4 regions of the Exiguobacterium sp. s149 genome follow, and region 4 is predicted to be linked to each of the others. Evidence: riboswitches for the same ligand, from Rfam matches in the RefSeq annotation. Region 4 holds a riboswitch; each other region holds the start of a gene.
The links. A riboswitch is a leader RNA that binds a small molecule or an ion and turns the genes downstream of it on or off. The one in region 4 is predicted to bind S-adenosylmethionine.

Region 1: another riboswitch for S-adenosylmethionine. It lies ahead of KNP81_RS03435 (Na+/H+ antiporter NhaC family protein); the one in region 4 lies ahead of KNP81_RS05845 (2,3-diketo-5-methylthiopentyl-1-phosphate enolase).
Region 2: another riboswitch for S-adenosylmethionine. It lies ahead of KNP81_RS11360 (MetQ/NlpA family ABC transporter substrate-binding protein); the one in region 4 lies ahead of KNP81_RS05845 (2,3-diketo-5-methylthiopentyl-1-phosphate enolase).
Region 3: another riboswitch for S-adenosylmethionine. It lies ahead of msrA (peptide-methionine (S)-S-oxide reductase MsrA); the one in region 4 lies ahead of KNP81_RS05845 (2,3-diketo-5-methylthiopentyl-1-phosphate enolase).

What each region holds. Positions count from the first base shown of each region.
Region 1 is NZ_JACSLZ010000002.1:51,522-55,013, reverse strand. Features, by position in the region: gene KNP81_RS03440 (TVP38/TMEM64 family protein) at 1-254, shown strand, start outside; gene KNP81_RS03435 (Na+/H+ antiporter NhaC family protein) at 282-1,583, opposite strand; SAM riboswitch class I at 1,636-1,731, opposite strand; gene KNP81_RS03430 (GGDEF domain-containing protein) at 1,828-3,492, opposite strand, start outside.
Region 2 is NZ_JACSLZ010000008.1:39,759-43,250, reverse strand. Features, by position in the region: gene KNP81_RS11365 (methionine ABC transporter ATP-binding protein) at 1-310, opposite strand, end outside; gene KNP81_RS11360 (MetQ/NlpA family ABC transporter substrate-binding protein) at 320-1,141, opposite strand; SAM riboswitch class I at 1,214-1,318, opposite strand; gene KNP81_RS11355 (iron-containing alcohol dehydrogenase) at 1,359-2,375, opposite strand; gene KNP81_RS11350 (aminotransferase class I/II-fold pyridoxal phosphate-dependent enzyme) at 2,372-3,492, opposite strand, start outside.
Region 3 is NZ_JACSLZ010000010.1:26,232-29,723, forward strand. Features, by position in the region: gene KNP81_RS12490 (amidase family protein) at 1-903, opposite strand, end outside; gene KNP81_RS12495 (hypothetical protein) at 1,015-1,176, shown strand; SAM riboswitch class I at 1,221-1,321, shown strand; gene msrA (peptide-methionine (S)-S-oxide reductase MsrA) at 1,386-1,898, shown strand; gene KNP81_RS12505 (GRP family sugar transporter) at 1,928-2,791, opposite strand; tRNA gene KNP81_RS12510 (tRNA-Ala) at 2,926-2,998, shown strand; gene KNP81_RS12515 (four-helix bundle copper-binding protein) at 3,114-3,446, shown strand.
Region 4 is NZ_JACSLZ010000003.1:161,491-164,982, reverse strand. Features, by position in the region: gene mtnA (S-methyl-5-thioribose-1-phosphate isomerase) at 1-142, opposite strand, end outside; gene mtnK (S-methyl-5-thioribose kinase) at 139-1,290, opposite strand; SAM riboswitch class I at 1,372-1,474, opposite strand; SAM riboswitch class I at 1,680-1,781, shown strand; gene KNP81_RS05845 (2,3-diketo-5-methylthiopentyl-1-phosphate enolase) at 1,851-3,008, shown strand; gene KNP81_RS05840 (2-hydroxy-3-keto-5-methylthiopentenyl-1-phosphate phosphatase) at 3,005-3,492, shown strand, end outside.

The DNA.
Region 1 (3,492 bases), on a different contig from region 4:
AAATGCCGCTCCGTACGTTCATCATGGCGGCCGGGTTCGGCAAGTTGCTCGTCGTCTTGATTTTCTCTGTCATTGGCGACCAGTGGGAAGAGTTTATCCAAAGCCCGTTCCGATTATCGATGCTCGTCTTATTACTGATTGTCCTATGGGCCATCAGCCGTGGACTCGAAGAACTGCTTAAACGGCGTGCCTTCAGAAAACGGAACGAGCAGCTGAAACGTGAACTTGAAGCGAAACGACAAACGACCTTGTGAAGCGACTGCTTCACAAGGTCGTTTTCGTTAAGCGCGTTTTTTGAAACGCGGGAAGTTGAAGGCGATGGCCAATCCTCCGCAAATGAACAACAAGAACGGATAGAACATATACGGAACGAGCGCCGGTGACGCTGTGTTCGTCAGTTCGGCCGCAATGAGAAGCTGTGCCCCATAAGGCAACAGACCTTGGACCCCACACGAGAAGATATCGAGTACACTCGCTGACTTTTTACGTTCGATGTCATAATCGTCGGCGATGTTCGCGGCGAGCGGACCAGCCACGAGAATCGAAATCGTGTTGTTCGCCGTCGCGACGTTTGTCGCACTGACGAGCCCGGCGATGCTCCACTCCGCGCCGGCCCGTCTTTTAATTCGGGACGTGAGCGCGTCACGCAAGTACGTGAGTCCGCCGTTATGCGAGATGAGTCCGACGAGCCCACCCATGAGCAATGTCAGGAGTGAAATCTCGGCCATGCCCATCATGCCGTCCGCCATGGCGGTGACGTACGTGGTGACGGCTAGACTGCCGTCCAACAGACCGATGATGCCGGTCAGGGCGATGCCGCCGAGCAAGACGAGGATGACGTTCATTCCCGTCAAGGCGAGCACGATGACCGCAAGGTACGGAATCAGCTTATACCATTCAAACGCTGCCGGCTCGATGGTCGATTCACCGCTCGATAAGACGGCGAGCAAAATCGTTGTGATGACGGCTGCCGGCAAGACGATCCAAAAGTTAGTCCGGAACTTGTCGCGCATGTTCGTCCGTTGGGTGCGGACGGCTGCAATCGTCGTGTCCGAAATGAACGACAAGTTATCACCGAACATGGCACCGCCAACGACGGCCGCTGCTGCGATGGCGATATTGACGCCGCTCTCCTCATGGATGCCGAGGGCGATCGGCGCCAGTGCGGCAATCGTCCCGGTCGATGTGCCCATCGCCATTGAGATGAAAGCCGCGATGACGAACAGGCCGCTCAAGAGGAGCGAAGGCGGTAATAACGTCAATGCCGCATTGACGGTCGCATCAATCGCCCCGATTGCTTCTGCGACGCTTGAAAACGCGCCGGCGAGCAAGAAGATGAACACCATGATCAAGATGCTTGGGTTGCCGGCGCCTTGGGCGACACGTTCGACCGTCTGGGTGACGCTTCCTTTCGTCATCATCGCCGCGACGATGACGGCAATCAAGGCCGCAATCAAGACGGGAAATTTATAAAAATCGTCATAGTAGATGCCTGCCCCGATAAAGAAGACGAGGAAGACGAGTAAGGGCAAGAGCGCCCATTTGTTAGCTGTTGGTTGTTCCAATCGATTCACCTCATTCATAAAAATAAAAAGAGAGCCTTCTGAAAAAAGGCTCTCTCTACAAGAAACACTTTTTTCATCTTTCGAGCAGACCGCTCGCTGGATTTGGCACAGGTTACCCGCTGCCGAGACGTCATCGGGCCAGTCCCTCAGTCTCTCTTGATAAAAAAGTTGTGATATTTAGTTATAAGACACGTTCCCTAACGTACCTGTTTCAAATCTGCTTGTCAATAGCAAACCCCCACGCGATGCACGTGGGGGCGAGTCAGGACGTCAAAAAATTGTAATGGGCGACGCGGTTGCGTCCTGCGTACTTCCCGCCGACGTAAAGCGCTCGGTCGGCGTTGCGAATCGTATCGTCTAGTCGTTTGTCACCGAACGCTTGAATCGTATCGACGCCGATTGAGGCGGTCACTGGGATATCGATTCCGTCGACGTGGAATGGTTTGGTTTCGATTTGTTGACGGATGCGCTCGGCAATCTCGACGGCGGCTTCGACATCGCATCGGTTCAACAGCAAGATGAACTCCTCGCCGCCATAACGGGCTGCGAAATCATCGGTGCGGAGCACTTGGCGGATGCGGCGACCAAACTCTTGGAGCACGCTGTCTCCGACTTGATGACCGTGCGTGTCGTTGATTTTTTTGAAGAAGTCGATATCGAGCATTGCGACGGAAATCGGATACATCGAGCCGTCCGAGATTTGTTGAATCCCGTATTCATAAAAAGCCCGTGCATTGGCAAGCAACGTCAAGCTGTCCGTCCGGCTCTCGGTATAGAGGCGGTCGCGTTCATGACAACGACTGATCGTTCGATTGAACGATTTGAGCAGTTTGACAATCTCACGTTGAATGATGGGCGGATAGCCATAGACGTGCTCGCCGGTCATGACGAGCCACGTGCGGATGCCTTCGATTTCCTCGGAACGGACCGAGATGAAGCTATGATAGTCTTCATCGAACTCGTTCGATAACGGGGCGTCCCATTCAAAGCGCATCTCATACTCGACCGAGGCTTCGTTCGGATAGGTTGCATCGAGTAAATCAAAGACGACGTGGCGATCGATCGGCTGGCGCGTCTTTAAATCAAAGTAAAGTGTGCGGTCGAACAGTTTGAACTCGACGAACCCTTCGTCGTACTCGTTGAGTCGTTCACATTGACTGAGGAACACCTCAATCGCTTGCGCCTCGCTTTGTGACAACGACACGGCTTCTTTTGCCTCATCATATTGTTCAATCAACGATTTGAAGGCGTCTTGCCGACCTTTCTGGATGATGAGCCGCTTAATAAAGAAGGTGAGTGCGGCGGCGATACTGCTGACGACAAGCAAGTTCGTCTCACGGAAGAGCGAGGCTGCTAAAATGAAGACGAGACTGACGATATACGTGTAAAACGCGATGTTTAGAAAGTCGCGGACCGGGATATCGACACGGAACCACCAACCGACTTGATACTTTTGTACGACCGTGTTTAAGATGATGGCCACAATCAAGCCGGCAAGCGGCAGAAACGAATCTTGGGAATAAAAACCGAGACCGGTCACACCACCGAGTGCCAAGTAGACGCTGGCCGGGATGGCGATTTCCAAAAACGACGTGATGGCGTTCCACGGATACGTAAAACGGAACCGTCGAAGCGCGACGCGCGGTTTCAAGTTGACGAACTGGAAGACGAGTAGTCCAATCTGATTGACGAACAGCGCTGTCTCAAAATCAAAGAATAAAAAAATAATTAAGACGATACTTTCTGAAAAGGTAAAGTAGACGCCTTTCCGTTCAATGGAGTCCATTTGAAAAGTAATGACGAGCAACGCAATCAAGATGAACGGTAACGGCTCGATGGCCGGCATGTTTAATACGCCTGTAGCGAACAAGATGAGGGTCAAACTGAATAGCATACTCCAAATACTCCAACCGAGGACGGACATCTT
Region 2 (3,492 bases), on a different contig from region 4:
CGACGTTCTCTTCGACGGTCGCCGTCTTCAGCAGGTTGTAATGTTGGAAAATCATCCCGATGCGATGACGCAGCTTCGAGAGCCCTCGTTTGTCGAGTCTCGTGATGTCCTGTCCTTCGATTTCGACCTGGCCCGACGTCGGGCGTTCGAGCAGGTTGATCATACGGATGAGCGTGCTCTTGCCGGCCCCGCTTCGCCCGATGATACCGAAGATTTCGCCTTTATCGATGGTGAGCGAGACGTCGTCGAGTGCGGTGACGGCACTTTTATTTACCGTGAACGTCTTCGTGATGCCTTTAAGTGCGATCATAGGCCCTCCTTAAAACGCCGGGACGATCGAGCCGTCGAACGTCTCTTCGATGAACGTCCGGACCTCGTCCGAGTGATAGTACGATTTGAGCGTGGCGACGACTTCGTCATCCTTGTTGTCGGTGCGGACGACGACGTAGTTCGGATACGGGTTGTCGACCGTGTCCTCGTGGAACAAAGCGTCCTCGTTGATGGACAGGCCGGCACCCATCGCGAAGTTCGTGTTGATGGCCGCGAGCGCGACTTCCGGGAGCTGGGTCGGGAGCTGCGACGCCTCGAGCTCGATGAATTCAAGGTTGAGCGGGTTCTCGGCAATATCGCGTTTCGTCGCCTTGTCCGTCAAGCCTTCCTTCAGCGTGATGAGTCCCGCTGTCTCATACAGACGTAGCGCCCGCAACTCGTTCGCCGGGTCGTTCGGGACAGCGACCTTGTCGCCTTCTTTTAAATCTTTAATGTCCGTCAACTTCTCTGAGTAGAGACCCATCGGGAAGGCGACGGTCTTGAACACGTCGTCGATTTTATAGTCTTTATCGGCTTTTTGCAGTTCGAGGAATGAGAGCGTCTGATAGCTGTTGACGTCGAGGCTGCCCTCGGCGAGCGCTGTGTTCGGCGTATTGTAGTCGTTGAACACCTTGATATCAAGCTCGAGTCCGTCTTCGGCCGCGAGTTCTTTCACTTTCTCGGCGATCTGTTGGTGCGGCCCGCCCGTGACGCCGATCGTGAGCGACTCCGTGCTGAGCGCCTCACTTGCGTCCGATTGTCCGCATGCTGAGAGCGCGATGGCGGCGAGTAGTGATGTTCCTGCAAGTACTGTTTTCTGTTTGATGTTCATTTGTTTTCCTCCTCCAAAATGAAAGCCCGCTACTCATTCAGAGTGGCGGGCACGACAAGTCAAAGTCGGACACGCTCATCTCCCAGACGATTTCGTCTGTTGGAATTAGCACCATGATCATTACGATCTGGTTGCCGGGTTTCACAGGGCCAGTCCCTCCACCACTCTTGATAAGCAATCGGTCTATTTAGTTGTTATCATCTTACTTTTAATTGGTTTAATTGTAAATAGATAATTGTAAATTTTCAAAAATTATTTTCAGAAAATCTTTATCGAGCGGTGCCGGCAATTGTTGCAGCTCGGTCTCCGTCATGACGGAGTCGACCAGTACCGGGATGTCGCTCGACCCGACCCCGAGCGCCGCGAGCGTCGTCGGGGCACCGAACCGTTTCAACCAGGCTTCCAAATACGGGGCATCGGCCGAGCGCCGCAAGCGCTCTTGGACGATTAGGCCGAAGCCGACCTTGTCTCCGTGCAAGAATGAGTGGGTCGACTCGAACCGGCTGAGCGAGTTATGGACCGCATGGCCTACGGCGACGCGTGTCCCGGCGTCACCAAAGCCACCGACGGCGCCGCCGATGGCGAGCACGTGATCGACCGCGAAGCGGACGTCGTCACTATACGACTCAAAAGCGTGCTCGCTCAATTCAAGTTCGACGAGACGCCCGCACTGTTCGGCCAAGACGAGTCCGGTGTTGACGCCGGCGTCAGCTGAGCTGTCACCACTCAAATAACGGGCCTCGTAAAACTTCGCGACCGTGTCGATGACACCTGCCCGGAAGTATTCATATGGTGAGCGAGAGATGACCCGTGAGTCGACGATGACCCGTTCGATGACGACGCGGAACATGTCGTAGCGGTCGTAGCTCCCGTCCTCCTGATAGACGACGCTGAGCGGTGTGAACGCCGCACAGTTGGAGGCGAGCGTTGGGACGACGATGAGCGGGACGTTCCGTTGATAGGCGACAAGTTTGGCCGTATCGACGAGCTTGCCGCCGCCGATGGCGATTAACACGTCGGCGTCAAACGGTTTGAGCCGTTCGACTTCCGAGTCCGTGCACTCCCCGCTGAACCTTGTTGCCGGATAGTCCGCGATTCCCGGATCGATTTCCCGAACGATGCCATATCCGTTCTGACCGTGCAGGACGTGGGCACGTCGGCCGTCGACTAAGTCATCGAGACGGTCGAGCGCGTCATCGGCGTGGTCATATTCAAGGACGGCCTGACGAATCATGCCCGCACCTCCTCATAGGCGGCAAACAACCGCTCGATTCGTTCGACGGCCTCGTCAATCTTCGGTTCCGGTGAGACGAGGCCGAAGCGGACGTATCCGTTCCCTTCCGAGCCGAAGAAATAGCCCGGGGTGACGGCGACACCGGCTTCATGCAGCAGTTTCCGCGAGAACGACTTGGCATCACCCTCAGGCACTTTCGCCCAGACGAAGAACGAGCCTTCCGGCGGTTCGACGGCCCAGCCGGCCCGGTTCAACCCGTCGATCAGGCGATCACGCCGTGCCTCGTACAGTCGTGCCAAGTCATCGCGAATAGTACGGGGCGCCTCGAGTGCGGCGACGGCCGCCGCCTGGATGGCCGAGAACACGCTGACGTGGACGTGGTCCTGATACGTGTTGATCGCCTCGATGATGTCCGCGTTCCCGACGGCGAAGGCGACGCGCCAACCGGACATGTTGAACGCTTTCGACATCGTATATACCTCGATGCCCACTTCTTTCGCCCCTTCCGCCTGCAGGAAACTCGGCGGGACATGTCCATCGAATCCGATGCTGCCGTATGCGAAATCGTGGACGACCATCAAGTCCCGCTCCCGGGCGAAACGGACGGTATCGTCAAAGAAAGCGGGTGAGGCGACGGCTCCGGTCGGATTGCTCGGGTAGTTTAAATACATGAGTCTTGCCTCTTGCGTATCGAGCGTCTCATAGTCCGGCAAGAAGCCGTTCTCTTCCCGGAGGACGAGGTCACGGACGACGGCACCGGCGAGGCGTGCCCCCGAGATGTAATCAGGATAGCCGGGATTCGGTAGCAAAATCCCGTCGCCAGGTTCGAGTACGCATTGCGGCAACGTGATGAGACCTGATTTTGAGCCGATGAGAATCGCTACTTCTGTCTCGGGATCAAGTTCGACTCCATACTCATTCAAATAGAACGTCGCCACTGCTTGCTTCAGGCGGGCCTGACCGCGGAACGGACCGTATTGATGGGTCGAGGCGTCGAGGAGCGCCGTCTGAAGCGCGTCACAGATCGGCTCAGGCGTCGGCAGGTCAGGCGTCCCTTGTCCGAGTCGGATGATGTCGCGGCCGGCTTGTTCGAGTTCGGCCACCTCGTTCGCGAGTC
Region 3 (3,492 bases), on a different contig from region 4:
GACGACCTCGATGCCGCTCTGTTTCAGCAATGCGATCGCTTCGTCGTAGAGCACCTGCTCTTCTTCAGACAGATCGGTCTTGACGACGCCGACACGCATACCGACTGCTTGCCGCTCATCAAGACAAGTCCGGTAAGGCGGACCGGCCGGAAGATGCGTCGTCGCTGGGTCAGCGGGATCTTCCCCGACCATCGCCTCAAGGGCGAGCACCGCATCCCGTAGTGTCCGTGCCATTGGGCCGGCCGTGTCCTGCGACCGGGAGATCGGGATGATGCCGCTGCGGCTAATCAAACCGACGGTCGGTTTGATGCCAACGATTCCATTATGGACGCTCGGGTGGATAATCGAGCCACTCGTCTCGCTGCCGACGGCAAGCAACGTCAAGTTGGCAGCGACCGCCGACGCCGAACCTGAACTCGACCCTCCGACATCGAGCTTGTCCCCATATGGATTGAGCGTCTGGCCACCAACCCCACTCCAGCCGTTCGGCATGCCCTCAGTCAAAAAGTTGGCCCATTCGGATAAGTTCGCTTTTCCGAGGATGATGGCCCCATTCGCGCGCAGGCTTTGAACGAGATGGGCGTCCCGGCCGGCGAAGTGATGCGCGAGGGCGACGGCCCCGGCCGTCGTCTTCATCAATCCCGCCGTCTCGACATTGTCTTTAATCAACACCGGGATGCCGAGCAACGGCAAGCGGTCACCTCGTCGAAACGCCCGGTCGGCCGCCTCGGCCTCGAACAAGGCGTCCGGGTTCACTTGAATGACCGCTCTCAGCTTGTCGTTCAACTGGGCGATCCGTGTCAAATAGTAGGCCGTCACGTCACGCGCCGTGAACGTTCCTTCTTTATATCCGCGCTGGGCGGTCTCGATATCGAGTTCGAAACATGTGTTTGGTTCAGTCATATAGATTCCTCCTTTGGTCACTCGATGGTATTCGCTATCTCCAGATGATTTCCTGTTTTCGTTCGCCAACGAATATGTAACTTGGTACACTGAAAGAAAAGGGAGGTTACTATGAATCGTTCGTACGTACTCGTCTTATTGTCCGTCTTTGCCTTGTTCTTCTTACAGCTATATGCCGGGGACGCTCCGTATACGCTACCGCTCTCCATCGTCCTCGTCATCTTGATTCTCGGCGCCACCTTGTTCCAACTTCGACGCAAACCAAACCGTTGACGCCGCTTCAAATCTGATGGTATGATGCTCTCACCAACTACATATCGATATCTTGAGTGAACGAGAGACCTGGCTCTATGACTTCACAGCAACCTGCTTCGGCAAGGTGCTACTTCCAGCAAGGCATGTGCCTTGGCCGATATGACAGAGCGCTCATGTCGATGACATGAGCGCTTTTTTTGGGAAAATTGATCGAGGGGGACTTACTAATGGAAAAAGCAACATTCGCAGGCGGCTGTTTTTGGTGCATGGTGACGCCGTTCGAGGAGCAACCTGGCATCGAGTCAATCGTATCCGGTTATACGGGAGGTCACGTCGATGACCCGACGTATGAACAAGTGAAAACAGGGACGACGGGACATTATGAGGTCGTCGAGATCACGTTCGACCCGACGCTGTTCGTTTATGAGCGCCTGCTCGAACTATATTGGATTCAGACCGATCCGACCGATGACGGCGGCCAGTTCCAAGACCGCGGCAGCCAATATGCGCCGGCCATCTTCTATCATACTGAAGAACAACGCGTGAAAGCAGAGCAGAGTCGCGACGCGCTCGCGGCGAGCGGACGATTCAAACAGCCAATCGTCACGAAGATTCTACCGGCCGACACGTTCTATCCGGCCGAGGAATACCATCAAGACTTCCATAAAAAAAATCCGGCCCACTATAAAGAGGACCGGAAGAAATCTGGGCGCGACGCATTCATCGAGCAAGCCTGGTAAACAAAAGACGGGTCGTCTGACCCGTCTTTTTAGCTTTTCGCAATCCCGAGCATGAATCCGGCCACGACGATGAGCCCGATTCCCATAAAGACGAAGACCCGTTCTTTCGTCGTCTTCTCTTCTTTCAATAGATAAATCCCACCGAGCGTCGCCACGACGACGTTCAATTGCGACAAGGCGAACGACGTCGCGATGCCGACCTCACCGCTCGACACGAACAGCCCGAAGTTCCCAATCCCCCAGGCGAGACCGGCCAAGATGTTTTTGAACGTCTTCGGGTCGAACTTCTTGACATCTTTCTCGCGCAAGCTGAACAAGAGCGCTGCGATGAACATCCCGACCGATTGCGGCAAGATGGCCGTGATGCCGTCGACCTCGAAATAGTTCGTCAAGACGGCATACGTCACATAACCGATACTCGACACGAGCAGGACGAGCAAGCCTTTCTTCAAGGCCCCGCTACTGTCGCCGTCTTTGTTCTGCTGATATGACGTCAGTGCCGCCCCGATGATAATCAACACGAGCGCAGAAAAACCGAGCCATAACTCGGTCGACGTCTGCCAATCACCGAGCACGATGACGCCGAACAAGGACGTCCCGACGAGTTGCATACCGGTGCTGATCGGCATCGCTTTCGATACACTTAAAATTTGGAACGATTGGAACTGTAAATATTGCCCGAGTGCCCAGAACACACCGGAGATGAAGCCGGTCACGATTGCTAGCGTCGTGAACTCCGGATTGAATACGAGTGCGATGATGACCGCCATCACCATCGCCCCAATCGTCGTCCCGATTAACTGTTGAATCGGCTTACCACCGACTTTCGACACGATGAGCGGGATACTCCCCCACATCAAGGCAGGTAAGAGTGCGAGTAAAATCATTTCCATAGATAACACCTGCTTTCGTAGAATAACATTACCAATGATTTTCCCACGTTTACGCACGATTAAACTTTGTTCGAAAAAATTTAAAAATATCCATTGCCAAATGTTTTACTAGGATGATATAATAATTTTCGAACGGGGCATTAGCTCAGCTGGGAGAGCGCCACGCTGGCAGCGTGGAGGTCAGCGGTTCGAGCCCGCTATGCTCCATTATGGAAGTCACCACTCATTTGAGGGGTGACTTTTTTTTGCGTCTCCGCCCGGTTTAAGTCACCTGGTAGCGGGTAATGATTGTAAGACATCATTATTCTAAGGGGGACTTACTATGGATCGTGCCTCTGTCGAAGAGACCATTTTAGCCGTCATCGACTGTATGCGGGCAAGCAATCACTGTTTCTCAAAATGTTTACAAGAAGAGGATTTATTGATGGTCGCCGAGTGTATCCGGCTGACGAAAGAATGTTCGGAAGTGTGTGCGCTCGCCTTGAACGCGCTCGAGACCGATTCGGCTTTCACCAAACCGATTGCTGCACTCTGCGCCCAGGTGTGCGACACGTGCGCCGTCGAATGTGGCCGCCACTTGCATGACCATTGCCAACGTTGTTCCGAAGCGTGTCTCCGCTGCGCAGAGGCGTGTCGCAACCTCGTGGCCGCATAATCGCTTTTTAGTCTAACGATATGTTAGACTTTTTTTATACTTGTTT
Region 4 (3,492 bases):
GGACTTGGAGCGTCTCGATGGCATGTTCGGCCTGTTCAAGCGTCTCGATTGTCACGTAACGCTCTTCGTGCGGCAACAACGTCTGATCCAATAGGATGAGTTCGTCCGTTTGCGAATTAAAGCGGATGTTTTGGACCGTCATACGCGCACCCCCGACAAAAGCGTCACCAAGTCGTCAATCGATTCGACGCTGTGGCGTTCTTTGATGAGCGCCGTCCCGAGGGCAAGCGCGTCACGTTTTCGTTCGAGCCGCGTCGCTTCCGGCAACGTCTCGAGATCGGCGACACCGGCGAGTCCGACGGCACGGCGAATGAGTTCGCAACCGGCGTAGCCGATCGTGTCGCTGAAGATCGTCCGCAACAACTCGTCGACAAAACCGTCCGTGTTGAACGGTTCGACGGCGCGCTCAAAGTTGGCCCGGAACGTCTTCTCAAACGTCTCCCACACCGTCAAGACGTCTGTGAAACGTTCGAAGCGTTTGAACGGGTCATAGAACGTCGACAGCGTCAAATGGGCGATGATTTGGCCCAGGTCGAAGCCGAACGGTCCGTAAAATGCGAACTCTGGATCGATGATTTTCGTCTCTTGTTGGGTCGCGAAGATGCTGCCCGTATGTAGGTCACCGTGCAGAAGCGCCTCATGTTTCGTGACAAATCCGACTTTCAGTTTCGTCACCTCGACCTTCAGCGCCTGGTCTTGCCAAAGGCGTTCGACATCTTTTCGAAGCGCCGCCTCGATGTTGTTCGACTCTGCGTCTTTGAACGGGTCGGTGAAGATGAGCTTCTCGGTGATGTCACACAGTTCCGGATTGTAATAGTCACGTTCAATCCGCTTCTTCGCAATTGGTCCGGCCGCATAATCCGACGTCGCGAACAGCGTCTCTCCTAAAAATTCACCGACATGACGCGCGAGTTCCGGATAGCTCTCCCCCTTCAAATAACCGGTGCGGACAATCTCATAATCAGACAGATCTTCTAAAATCGTGTAGGCGAGCGTCCGGTCGCTGCCGAGGACGTCCGGGACGAAACGCGGCGCCACGTTCGCAAACTCACGGAGTGCCAACTGTTCAATCCATGCCCGTTCGAGCGTAAGCGGCCAGCTCTCGCCGACAACTTTGGCGTATGGGAGCGCCTGTTTGACGATTAGGCGCTGTTCGCCTTGGCGAATCCGAAACACGAGATTCAAGTTACCGTCCCCGATTTCCTCACACTCGGCGATTCCTTCTTGCAAGTATCCTAGTTGACGGACGTGCTCGACGACGGTCTGTTCTGTAAATGGTTGATATGACATGATGTTTTCCCCTTCCTGTAAGTTGCCCACAAAAAAAGCCCCTTTCTCCGCGAGAAAGAGGCACAGCCAAAATGGTTGTTCCTCTCATCTGTCAGACATTCGTCTGGTGGATGTAGCACCGTGCCTAGTGGTCGGTTGCTGCGGCGTCATCGGGCCAATTCCCTCTGCCAACTCGCGATAAGAGTGGTTTATTCGATTCGGTGAACTTATGTGATGAATATTACGGACTTGACGTCACAATTGTCAACGTCATTTTCTCCGTGCACCTCCGTCTTTTTTTGTGCATATATGGAAACAACTCCCCAAAATATTTTTTTTGGAAAAAAAGGAATTGACGACGTGACGATTCTGTGCAAAAATTCAATTAAATTTCACAACTTCAAATCACATTCTTATCAAGAGCAGACGGAGGGACGAGCCCGATGATGTCGCAGCAACCGACCAGAGATGGCACGGTGCTAATTCTTGCAGCGAAAGCTGAGAGATAAGAGTTCATTTTTTATGATGACCTCTTGCCTCGGCATGGGGTCATTTTTTGTTTGCCTGGAAGGAGGAACCATATGAGTATCACTGCCACATATGAAATCAAACGAACGGACGCGGTCGCGACCGTCGCCGACAAAATCGCCCTCGAGCTGACCGTCGGTACTTGGACGGAGCTGCCTCACTTAGAGCAAGAGCAGTTACAGGCGTACCGGGGTGAGGTCGTGTCGACCACACATACGGATACGACGAGCCGCTTCACGATCCGCTACCCGTTACATAATGTCAGCCCTGACTTATCATCCATCTTGACGACGACGTTCGGGAAACTGTCCCTCGACGATTCAATCCGGTTAATCGATTTGACGTTGCCCGAGACGCTCGCGCCTCATTTCAAAGGCGCCAAGTTCGGCGTCGAAGGGATTCGCGATTTGCTCGGTGTCCATGATCGCCCGCTCGTCATGAGCATCTTCAAAGGTGTCATCGGCCGTGACCTCGCGTTTCTCGAGCAGCAACTCCGCGATCAGTTTGCCGGAGGCATCGATATCGTCAAAGACGACGAAATTTTATACGACAACCCGCTCACCCCATCGCTCGAACGGGCCCGCATCGGAGCGGCCGTCATTCAAGCGCACTTTGAGGCGACCGGGAAGCGTGTCCTCTATGCCATCACGTTGAGCGGTCCTGTGTTCGCTCTGCGCGACCAGGCACTCCGGCTGATTGAGGCCGGTGCGACGGCGCTTCTATTCAACGTCTATACGTACGGTCTTGACGCACTGCGCGAACTTGCGAACGACCCAGACATCCGTGTGCCGATTTTGGCTCACCCGGCCTTTGCCGGCGCCTTGACCGGGTCCATCAGTCATTCGCTCTTACTCGGTAAACTCCCACGCCTCGCCGGGGCCGATTTGACGCTCTTCCCGTCTCCGTATGGCTCCCTCGCGACACCGCGTGACGAGGCGTTCGCGATTCGTGACCAGAGCGCCGAACCGCATTGGTCGAAACCGATTTTACCGGTCCCATCAGCCGGGATTCATCCGGGACTCGTCGCGGATATCATTCGTGATTTCGGGACAGATGTCGTCATCAACGCCGGCGGTGGCATTCACGGACACCCGGATGGCGCAGCCGCCGGGGCTCGTGCTTTCCGACAAGCCATCGCTCACGTCCTCGATCAAACCGAAGGACAGACGGACGAGCTCGATACCGCGTTGAAGGCGTGGGCGTCGCGATGACGATCCATATCCTGTGCGACTTCGACGGGACGATCACGGCGGAAGACAATATCATCGCCTTGATGAAAGCGTTCGCCCCGCCGGCTTGGGTCGAGTTGAAAGATGCGGTCCTCGAGCAACGGATTTCAATCCGCTCCGGCGTCGGTCAACTGTTTCAACTATTGCCGAGCGCGGCTGCCCCGGCTTACCGTGATTATTTGTTGGAGCGGATCACGCTCCGCCAAGGGTTCCCGGCATTTTTAGAACAAGTTCGGGCCCACGGCTGGAAGTTTGACGTCGTCAGCGGCGGGATGGACTTTTTCGTCCATCCAATTTTAGCAGGCCACGTCGACCCCGAGCATATCTACTGCAACGTCGCCGACTTCTCTGCTGAGACGGTAACCGTCACGTGGTCGCACGCTTGCGACGAACAGTGCACGAACGATTGCGGCTGTTGCAAGCCGACGCTCGCTCGCCGCATCGTCAATCCCGCCGACCGCTTAAT